2 linked regions of the Granulicella sibirica genome follow. The main gene of each other region encodes a partner of the protein of the gene in region 2 in a complex. Links are inferred from orthologs where the notes say so. Each region holds a gene or a part of one and is shown on either strand. Other genes may lie near its edges.

Evidence for each region. Proteins that work in one complex are often made in the same cells at the same time.
Region 1: the proteins of GRAN_RS18950 (region 2) and GRAN_RS00680 are in contact, whole or in part, in a solved structure (PDB 6M36), measured with the Bacillus subtilis proteins. The link is inferred for Granulicella sibirica from one-to-one orthologs.

What each region holds. Positions count from the first base shown.
Region 1 is NZ_RDSM01000001.1:173,131-177,316, forward strand. The notes cover bases 1-2,704. They hold GRAN_RS00680 (STAS domain-containing protein), read left to right. Parts: upstream 1-1,030; coding sequence 1,031-1,378; downstream 1,379-2,704. Other genes in these bases: GRAN_RS00670 (M13 family metallopeptidase), read right to left, coding at 1-510; GRAN_RS00675 (ATP-binding protein), read left to right, coding at 576-1,016; GRAN_RS00685 (LemA family protein), read right to left, coding at 1,487-2,068; GRAN_RS00690 (TPM domain-containing protein), read right to left, coding at 2,161-2,704. Also shown: more of GRAN_RS00690, read right to left, coding at 2,705-2,955; GRAN_RS00695 (DNA polymerase III subunit delta'), read left to right, coding at 3,030-4,186. UniProt on the Bacillus subtilis protein: Positive regulator of sigma-B activity. Non-phosphorylated RsbV binds to RsbW, preventing its association with sigma-B. When phosphorylated, releases RsbW, which is then free to complex with and inactivate sigma-B.
Region 2 is NZ_RDSM01000003.1:572,980-578,644, forward strand. Bases 2,965-5,665 are described here. They hold GRAN_RS18950 (ATP-binding protein), read right to left. Parts: upstream 4,687-5,665; coding sequence 4,243-4,686; downstream 2,965-4,242. Other genes in these bases: GRAN_RS18940 (putative bifunctional diguanylate cyclase/phosphodiesterase), read right to left, coding at 2,965-3,524; GRAN_RS18945 (STAS domain-containing protein), read right to left, coding at 3,856-4,218; GRAN_RS18955 (PP2C family protein-serine/threonine phosphatase), read right to left, coding at 4,699-5,665. In the rest of the region: rpsB (30S ribosomal protein S2), read left to right, coding at 1-886; GRAN_RS18935 (translation elongation factor Ts), read left to right, coding at 1,027-1,689; more of GRAN_RS18940, read right to left, coding at 1,749-2,964. UniProt on the Bacillus subtilis protein: Negative regulator of sigma-B activity. Phosphorylates and inactivates its specific antagonist protein, RsbV. Upon phosphorylation of RsbV, RsbW is released and binds to sigma-B, thereby blocking its ability to form an RNA polymerase holoenzyme (E-sigma-B).

The sequences.
Region 1 (4,186 bases), on a different replicon or contig from region 2:
ATCGATCGCTGACGTATCCATGCAAGCGGCAAAAGCGTCGCCGATCTTCTGCTGAATGGGCGTGCGGTTCGTTGCCTTCGCTGCGTCCTCTAGGATTCCCCAAAGGAACTGCGCATTCTCGTCAGTGAGCTTGGCGTAGACGCTCCAGTTCGCCTGGTCTGCCGGGATGGGATTGTTCTTCATCCATCCGCCGCAGGAGTATTTGTAGAAGTCGGTGCACGGATCAACGGTGCGATCCATGTCGTTGATGTCGAGTACCGGCGAGAACGGCATCTGCTGCAGCGGCCTCGGAGCAGGAGCGGTCTGCGCTCTTGCGAAAGGCACTCCGGAAAAAAGAAAAACCGCCGCGACTGCTGCCAAACCCTTCATCTGCAAAGACCTCGTGTTGGCATCGTAAATCACTCGCTCCGGCCCCGCCGGAATGAGGCGCGTGATCTGCCCGCTTCGCTTCTCGAAGGTATCCGCCTTGACATCTTCCCGCGTGGCAAGCACACTGCCAACATCGGGCATCGGCGGCGTATGCCGGTGCGGAGTATCGAATCCGTACGCAGGACTGCTTCCCCAAAAGGACCGAGTTGGCCGACCATACAACAAGCCGCGTCAGTTACACGCTGGATTCGTCACTCGCCAGCGTCAACAAAGTAGAGCAGACGGCCGAGGAATTTGCCGAACGCGCAGGCTTCGACGAAGATACCGTGCCGAATATTGCGATGGCCGTTCGTGAGGCCGCTGTCAACGCCGTGCTGCATGGAAACGCGTACGATCCAGAGAAGCACATTACCGCTTCGTTCGAATCGACCCCGGATTCGCTTATTATCCGCATCAGCGATCAGGGCTCGGGGCTGAATCCAGACACGCTTCCTGACCCTCTGGCCCCCGAAAACATCCTCCGTGGCTCCGGCCGTGGCATCTTTCTCATTCGCGCTTTCATGGATGAGGTAAACTTTCGCCAGCTACACCCAGGTACTGAACTGACTTTGATCAAGCACCGCACCCCCGCGCAGTCGGGAACCTAAGGAGACAAATCACCATGAGCATGAAAGTAAAGACCCGTCAGGTTGACGGCGTCACCATTCTCGATCTCAGCGGCCGGATCACACTCGGCGAAGGCAGTGTCACGCTACGCGACGCAGTTCGCGATGTGCTTGCCAAAGGATCGAACAAGATTCTGCTGAACCTGGGCGATATCAGCTATATCGATAGCTCAGGCATCGGTGAACTCGTCAGCGCGTTCACGACCGTGAAGAACGCCGGCGGCGAGCTGAAGCTTTTGAACCTGACCAAGAAGGTCCACGACCTTCTCCAGATCACGAAGCTCTACACCGTGTTTGACGTAAAGGACGACGAAGCCTCGGCGATCAGCGCCTTTACCAAGTAATCTATCCTGCAAAACAAAGGGCCGTCGCTTTGGCGATGGCCCTGTTCTTTTGCTTGCCATAGATAGCAAGGCCGCCACCCAAGGTGACGGCCTTTGTCGTTTGCCCGCCTATTTGCTGAAATCGACCTTCGGGGCGACGCTGTTGCTTGGGTCGCCCTTGAAGTATTCGTCGCGGTAGTGGAAGCCGGCCATGTTTGCCCAGATGCTGGTCGGAAACTGTTGCACGGAGACGTCATAGTCCCTGAGCACCTTGTTGTAACGGCCACGTTCGACAGCGATGCGGTTCTCCGTACCGGCCAACTCGTCTTCGAGACGCACGAACTGATCGTTGCCCTTAAGGTTTGGATAAGCTTCCTGCAAGCGGAGCAGCGGGCTGAGTGCCACGTCCAGGCGGGAGTTTGCCTGAATGCTGCTCGCCCGGTCCGTCGCGCCGATGACGCCTGCGCGGGCATTCGCGATATTCGTCAGGACAGTCGTCTCTTCGTTGACATAGCCTTTGACTGAGGCGACGAGGTTTGGAATGAGGTCGAGCCGCCTCTGCTGCGCAACGTTCACCTGCGAATAGGCTTGGTTCACCGCCTCGTTCTGCGAGACCAGGGAGTTCTTTGCACTGACATAGCTGCCGCCGACGAAGAGCAGGACGATGACAATCAGTCCAACAACTCCAAGTCCGATCCAGAGAGATTTCATGAGTTCCTCGTGATTGCTGTGCTTGTAGCCGTTGATTCTACTTGCTGGATACGCAGATGAGATGACTTTCGTTTAGATTCCGGTTCATCCGATTACCAATCGCCACTTGCGCCGCCCCCGCCTGAGCTGCCTCCACCAAACCCGCCAAACCCACCTCCACCGCGATCGTCGTCACGGCCTCTTCCGCCTCCTCCACCGCCGCCTCCACCAAGAATATTACCGAGCAGGAAGAAGATCAGTCCGACGTTTCCGGTCTTGATGAGTAGGAAGAGAATGAAAAGGAGCACCCCGCCTACGATCAGCACTTGGAAGAAACTGAGATGGACGGTCTGCTGCTGCACCCCCTCGCGGTGGTAGCGATGGATCGGCTGCGCGGTGGTCAGCGTGACGCCCGCGTCCGCCGCGATGACCTGTGCGATCTGCTGCACGCCGAGCGGTATCGCGGTGTTGTAGTCGTTCTGGCTTGCTGCCGGGACCATGGTGCGTCCGATGGTTCCGACCTTGGCGTCGTTGAGGATTCCCTCGAGGCCGTAGCCCACCTCGATCCGTCCGGCGCGGGGGGTCATGACGAAGAGCATGAGGAGGCCGCGATCCGTGCCCTTGGCTCCGACCTTCCACTTCTCTTCGAGCGCTGTGGCGAACTCGTCGATCGACTGGTCGCCGTCGATGGTCTTGATCGTGACGACAGCGATTTGCGCGTGCGCCTGCTTGTCCACGTCGGTGCAAAGGGCTTCGAGGTTCTGCTTCGTGGTTGGATTGAGGACACCGGCAAAGTCGTTCACGTAGCCGGTGGGCGCTGGCAATCCGGCTACCGTCTCCGCGCCGCAGACGGTGAAGCCCACAAAGAAAAGTGCAAGGGTAAGCGCAAGTTTTCTGGGCCAGATCATCCTGACGATTCTACGCTTGGCGGTCCTGGGGAGTTCCCTCCGTATCGTAGTCTTGAAAGGGGAGACAAGACCGTATGCCTGACGCGCTGCCAGCCGGGTTCAACGAATTTCTTGGAAACACCGGTGCCGTCGAGCAGCTCCGAACGGCGATTGCCGCCGGGCGGCTCCCCCATTCGATCATCCTCGCGGGACCGAACGGTGCGGGCAAGTACACGCTGGCCCTGATGCTCGCCATGGCGGTGGAGTGCGAACGCCAGCCGCGGGATCTGTGGTCGAACGGGCAGGCGCTGGCCGGGTTCTGTGGCGTCTGCTCCAACTGCACGCGGATCGCCAGTGCCTACGATCTTGCCGGCCTGGTTGATGCGGCGGTTGCGTCACGCGAAGACCTGCGCGAGACGGATAAGAAGGAGACGCGGGTGCTCATTCAGCAGCATCCGGACGTACTCATCATTCCGCCGGACCCGCCGCAGCTTCTGATCAAGCTCGGGCAGGTGCGCACTGTGATCCAGAGGGCGCAGCGGCATCCGTCCGAGGCTCCACGACGCATCTTTATCTTTACCGCCGCGAGCTTCATGAAGGAGGCGGCAAATTCGCTGCTTAAGGTGCTTGAGGAACCGCCGCCTACCGTACACATCATCATTCTGGCTGAAAATGTCGGCGAGCTCCTGCCGACGATCCGGTCGCGGTGTGCGACGGTCAGGCTGGGGGCGCTCCCGGTAGAAGAGCTGGAGATGCTGCTTGCCGACCGTCGGCCCGACGTACTACCACAGCACCGGGCGCTGATTGCGCGGCTGGCGCAGGGGGCGGCGGGGAGAGCGTTGGGGTTCGACCTGGCGGCTTACACCGCGGCACGGGCGGATGCGATGCTCATGCTCCGCAATGCGGCGGAGTCGGCTTCGAGCCATGGGGATCCGGAGCACACGGGGCTATTCAAGATGACGGAGACGTATCGGGCCGGGGCCGAAGGTCAGCAGAAGACCACGGCGCTGCTTCGTGGGATCACCCTTCTCCTTGAGGATCTGCTTCTCCTGATGGCAGGGACACCGGAGTTGATCCGGAATATCGATCTCAGGCCGGAGCTTGAGCGGCTTGCCGGGATGGTCAACTTTGCGTGGATCGAACAGGCGAGCCGTGGCCTGGATCAGGTCTACAGCGGAATGAGGCGCAACCTCCTGCGCAATCTTTCGCTCGACGCGTTCGCGACGGGGCTGGCGCAGCCGATGCGCGGGTG
Region 2 (5,665 bases):
CCAGACCAAGCGTTGGAACCCCAAGATGAAGGAATACATCTTCGGCGAGCGCAATGGCATTTACATCATCGATCTTCAGAAGACCCTGAAGATGTTCAAGGAAGCGTCGAAGTTCGTCACCGATCTTACCTCGACCGGCAAGCTGATCCTCTTCGTCGGCACCAAGCGCCAGGCCCAGGATGCGATCGCTGAAGAAGCGACCCGCGCCGGCATGCCCTACATCAACAGCCGCTGGCTCGGTGGTCTTCTGACCAACTGGGTTACCGTGCAGAAGTCGGTCAAGCGCCTCGCCGAACTCGACGACATGTCGACCGATGGACGCTATGAGCTTCTGACCAAGAAGGAAGTCATCAAGCTCGAGCGCGAGCGCAAGAGCCTTTCGACGAACCTCTCGGGTATCAAGACCATGAAGCGCCTCCCGGATGCGATCTTCATCGTCGACTCGAACAACGAAGCGATTGCTGTTTCGGAAGCCCGCAAACTTGGCATTCCGGTTGTTGCTGTCGTCGATACGAATTGCGATCCGACCGTGGTCGACTACGTCATCCCTGGTAACGACGATGCTCTCCGCGCCATCCGCCTCTTCACCACGAAGATCGCTGATTCGGCTGCGGAAGGCGTCCAGATGGTTTCGGAGCGTGCGTTTGCGACTGAGTCAGCCGACGTCACCCCGATCGCTACCGAAGCGCACTTCATCGGTGAAGATGGTGAGACCGATCTCTCCGCTGAACCGGTTGCCGAGTCGAGCCCGGTCGCAGAAGATGCGGCCGAGGAGGAGACCGTCGACCTTGAAGCCGCACTTGGTGGAAACATCCGCAAGGCTCCCGCAGCTGAGACTGAGCCAGAGCTCGATGCCGAGCCAGTTCACGCGGAAGCCACCGCTTAACCAGCCACGAACCGCACAGGAGAGCGTGGCTGCCGGCGAAAACCGCGCCACGCTCTTTCTGCGTCTGGAACATACCGGGCGCACAGAATTGAAACATCGGCCGCGTAGGCTGAAACCAGAGCTAGACACAAAGGATCCCAATGTCCACCGAAACCGCTGTGAAGATCGACGCCAAGCTTGTCAAGGAACTCCGCGAAAAGTCAGGCGCCCCGATGGGCGACTGCCTCAAGGCGCTACAGGAAGCCAAGGGCGACATGGAGGACGCATTCGTCGTCCTCCGCAAGCGCGGTATGGCTTCGGCCGCCAAGAAGGCCACCCGCTCGACCAACGAGGGCGCCATCGGCACCTATATCCACGCTGGCGGCAAGATCGGTGTTCTGCTCGAGCTGAATTGCGAGTCGGATTTCGTTGCCCGTACGGATGACTTTCAGGAGCTTCTGCGCGACATCGCCATGCACATTGCCGCGACTGATCCGCGCTTCGTGGGCCGGGAAGAGGTTCCGCAGGCCGATCTCGATCGCGAGAAGGATGTCTTCCTCGCGCAGCCTGCAATGAAGGGCAAGCCCGCCAACGTGATCGACAAGATTCTCGAGGGCAAGATGAGCAAGTTCTACGAGGAGACCTGCCTCCTGGACCAGCCGTTCATCAAGGAAGCTACTCAAACGATCTCGCAGCTAATTGCGTCGAAAGTCGCCAAGCTCGGTGAGAACATCAGCGTCCGCCGGTTCGCCCGCTTCAAGGTTGGTGCGTCCGACTGGACCGTAGCACAGACAAAGATTGCCGCAGAGGAACCACAAGCATAGGCCTCTGACTTACATCCGCAGCACACCGAGCCTGGGCAATAGCCCGGGCTCTTTCTTTCTCAGCTTACTGGTTGATTCTTAGTCGCCTCCGCACTCCGCGCGAGCGTTCCACCCTGACGCCTTTCCTTGAGCATTGCAGCGACCCGGTGCGCCTCGACCGGCCTGGAGAATAGATAGCCTTGGGCTAGATCGCATTGAAGGCTTCTCAAGAGATGCATCTGGGCTTCCGTCTCAACGCCTTCTGCGACGACCGTCATACCAAGATTGTGTCCGAGTGTGATGATCGTCTGGACAATGTCGCGGCTTTCCTTGCGATGTTCGATCGCGCCGATGAACGAGCGGTCGATCTTCAGGGTGCTGATGGGAAAGCGATGGAGGTAGCTCAGTGAGGAGTAGCCGGTGCCGAAATCATCAAGGCTGATGGACGCCCCGAGCTGGGTAAGATCGCGCAGGATCTCGGATGCCAGCACCGCGTCCTGCATCGTGAGGCTCTCAGTCAGTTCAAGTTCAAGACACGCGGGATCAAGCCCGGTCTGTTCGAGAATGCGACGAACACCAGGAACCAGGCGATGTTTCTCGAATTGCCTCGCGGAGATGTTCACGCACAGCGAGAGCGGGTCGTCGGCGGTCAGAGTCGCGTTCCACTCCTGCACCTGACGAGCGGCCTCGTGCATGACCCATTCCCCGATGGGGAGGATCAATCCGGTCTCCTCGGCGACCGGAATGAAAGACGCAGGAGATAGAAGGCCGAGTTGTGGATGATGCCACCGGACAAGTGCCTCAAGGCGTACGATCCGGCCGTCGCCTAGGGAAATGATCGGCTGGTAGTATACGTCGAATTGATTATTGTCGATGGCGCGGCGCAGGCCCTGCTCGAACTTGAGAAGTTCGAGCGCGGCCGCGTTGCCGATGGTATCGCCTACTTCGTACCGTGCCCTCCCGGCTACCTTAGCCCGGTACATTGCGATATCGGCGCTGCGGAGGATCTCGGTTGCATCAGTGAGGTTGCCAGTGCTCTTCGAGATACCGATACTCGTGGTGATGAATATGTCCTGTCCACCGATGAAAAAGCCGGCCCGAAGAACCGAGTTGATGCGCTGGGCGACGCCGATGCCGTCGCGGATATCTGCGATGCCATCGAGAAGGATAACGAACTCATCGCCTCCGATGCGCGCGACCATGTCCGCATATTCATGGGCATGATCACCCCGCGAGAGCGCGGTCTCAGTCCTTACGGCATCAAGGAGGCGAACGGCCACGCCCTTCATGAGTTCGTCACCGGCGAGATGCCCGAGGCTGTCGTTGATCATTTTGAAGCGGTCGACATCGACGAACAAGACGGCGAATTGGTATGCGCCGCTGTTTGCCCTGGCTACGCTTTCGGCTAGGCGTTCGACAAAGAAGCCGCGGTTCGGAAGCCCGGTGAGCGTGTCGTGACGTGCGTCATGGAGAAGCTTGTCTTGAAGTTGCAGGACACGCTGCCCCGCGCGGAGCCGCGCTCCCATCTCATCGGGGTTGCAAGGTTTGGTGAGGTAGTCGTCCGCGCCTGCCTCCAGACCGGTGACTACATCCTGGCTTTCACCCCTGGAGGTGAGAAGAATGAGGTAGACGTAAGGGGCACCTGTGTGCGCACGGACCTGACGGCATATGTCGGGGCCGTCTTTACCGGGCATTACCCAGTCGAGGACTGCTATGCGTGGACTACCGGGTGCCAGAAGGCATGCTTCGGCCTGAATCCCGTCCTCAAAACAAACAACCTCGAACCCGTTCCGCTCAAGCGTTCTCTGCAGAAATCTACGGGACACCGCATCATCGTCCGCGAGGAGAATCTTCAAACTCTCCTCCGGGGCTCATGGTGCATTCCATCCTTTTGCATCCGACTCACTTTCCTTTTGTTGACTCTAGAGTGTGTATATCGGCTTTGCTGATTGAACCTTCATCTTGGTACGAGAGGCCTCATACAGCAAAGCAAAGCGCAGAGGTTTGTGGTTTACGTTCGATGGCGACGTCTGGATTGCGTGAGGTTAAGGTTTTTTCGAGATACTTCACGGGTCAGACACTAAAGGGGAGAATGCTTAAGACGCAGAAACATACGGGGGGATGATTATCCACTTCCCGTGATGCTCTGCGCTGGGGTGTTGGGGATTGGTTTAGTCTTCTAGCAGATTAGCCGAACGCCGCGCATGCCGATTTCTCGTCAGGATGAAGCTTCGTGTACTTTGTGATGCCGACCATCGTGAAGACCTTCTGAAAGTGGGGAGTGAGGCCGAAGGTCTGAATCACCTGGCCTTGCTTACTGGCGGCAATCATCATCTGGATGACGAGAGCGATGCCGCTCGAGTTGAGGTACTCGACCTTCGAAAAGTCGAGAAGGATCTTCCTGGTCGTGGTCCCTAGACCCTGATAGTTGCCGAGAACTGCGGTCTGAGAGGCGCTGGTGATGTCGCCTGAGAAACGAAGGACCGTGATCGGGTCTCCACTGCCGCAACTCACTTCTTCTACTTTGACGCGCGTGCCTTGTTCCTGCATCGAGAGGTCTCCGGGATCTGGGGGTTATGCGTTGGCGCGGTTAAGGTGAATGACCATGCGGGCGTAACTGCCTGTGGACGGCGCGCTTACCCATTCGGCCTCGTCGACGAGCGCCTGGATGAGAAACATTCCCATGCCGCGCGCATCCTCTTCGCCGTGCATCTTCTTGTCGATATCGGGAGCGGCGGTCGTTCCCTGCGGGCCGTCACCCGTGTCGGTCACCTTCACTTCGAGGGAGTCCTTATCCATAGAAAGAACCACACCCACGCTGAGATTTTCATCGAGTTTATTGCCATGTTCCATCGCATTGATGCAGGCTTCGGCGACGGCGGTCTTGAGGTCTTCGACACGCTCATCCGCAAAACCCATCAGCTTGGCGACGCTGGCGGCAGTGTTCATCGCAACCTTCTCGTAGCCCAACCGGGAAGGCAGACGAAGTTCGATGGTGCTTGCGGTCTTTTCTACCAACTCAGATCTCCCTCATCCCTCGCGAAGCAGAACAACAGCGGTCATATCGTCGGACTGTTCCGGTTCGTCGGAGAACTCTTTGAGCGTGTTCCAAACTGTGTCTAGAACGTCTTCCGGCGTGATCGCCTCACAGTGTTGAAAGGCTTTGAGGAGACGCTCTTCGCCGAACTCTTCCTCACCACGGAACACCTCGGTCAATCCGTCCGTGTAGAGTAACAGCCGGGCTCCGGGCGGCAACGAATATTTCTCAAGTTGGTATGTCGAAAAGGGGAGCATCCCCACCGGCGTGCCCGATGCGCGAATGCGTTGAATCCTTGCGGGATCGTCTTCGGATCCATTGCCAGAGATGAGGAATGGCGGATTGTGGCCGGCGTTCACAACCTGCATAGTGTCGGTTCCTGGATCGAGCTGGACGAACATCGCCGTGACATAACGTCGACGAGATTCGGCTCCCTCGTTGAAATGCAGAAGATTCATGCGAGTGGCGATCTCTACGAGGGGAATACCCGAGTTTGCCATGGCGCGGAAGGCTGAGCGGAAGCTTGTGCCTACGAGAGCCGAGGCAAGGCCCTTACCGGCAACGTCGGCAACAACGATGATTGTCTCGCCCGAGGGCATCTCGACAATGTCGAGGTAGTCGCCACCAACTGCATAGCAGGCGACAGAACGTGTTGAAAGGCGGTAGCCGGGAATGTTCGGCATGACCTGGGGTTGCAGGCTCTTTTGCACGAGACGGGCGGAGTCGAGGTCGCTCTGGATGCGCTGCCACTGTACGGTGCGCTCGTGGAAGCGCGCATTCGCGATGGCGACCGAGGCCTGCATGGCGAGGCTTTCGAGGAAGTCTAGTTCGTCGAGGGTGAGGATTCGATCCGCAGGGGATATGACAACTAGTTCGGTGAAGACGACGCCTTCACTGTCTTGGAGGGGAAAACGGGAGTAGACGTCGGACGCGCTCTCCGGGGCGATATCGCCGTAGGTG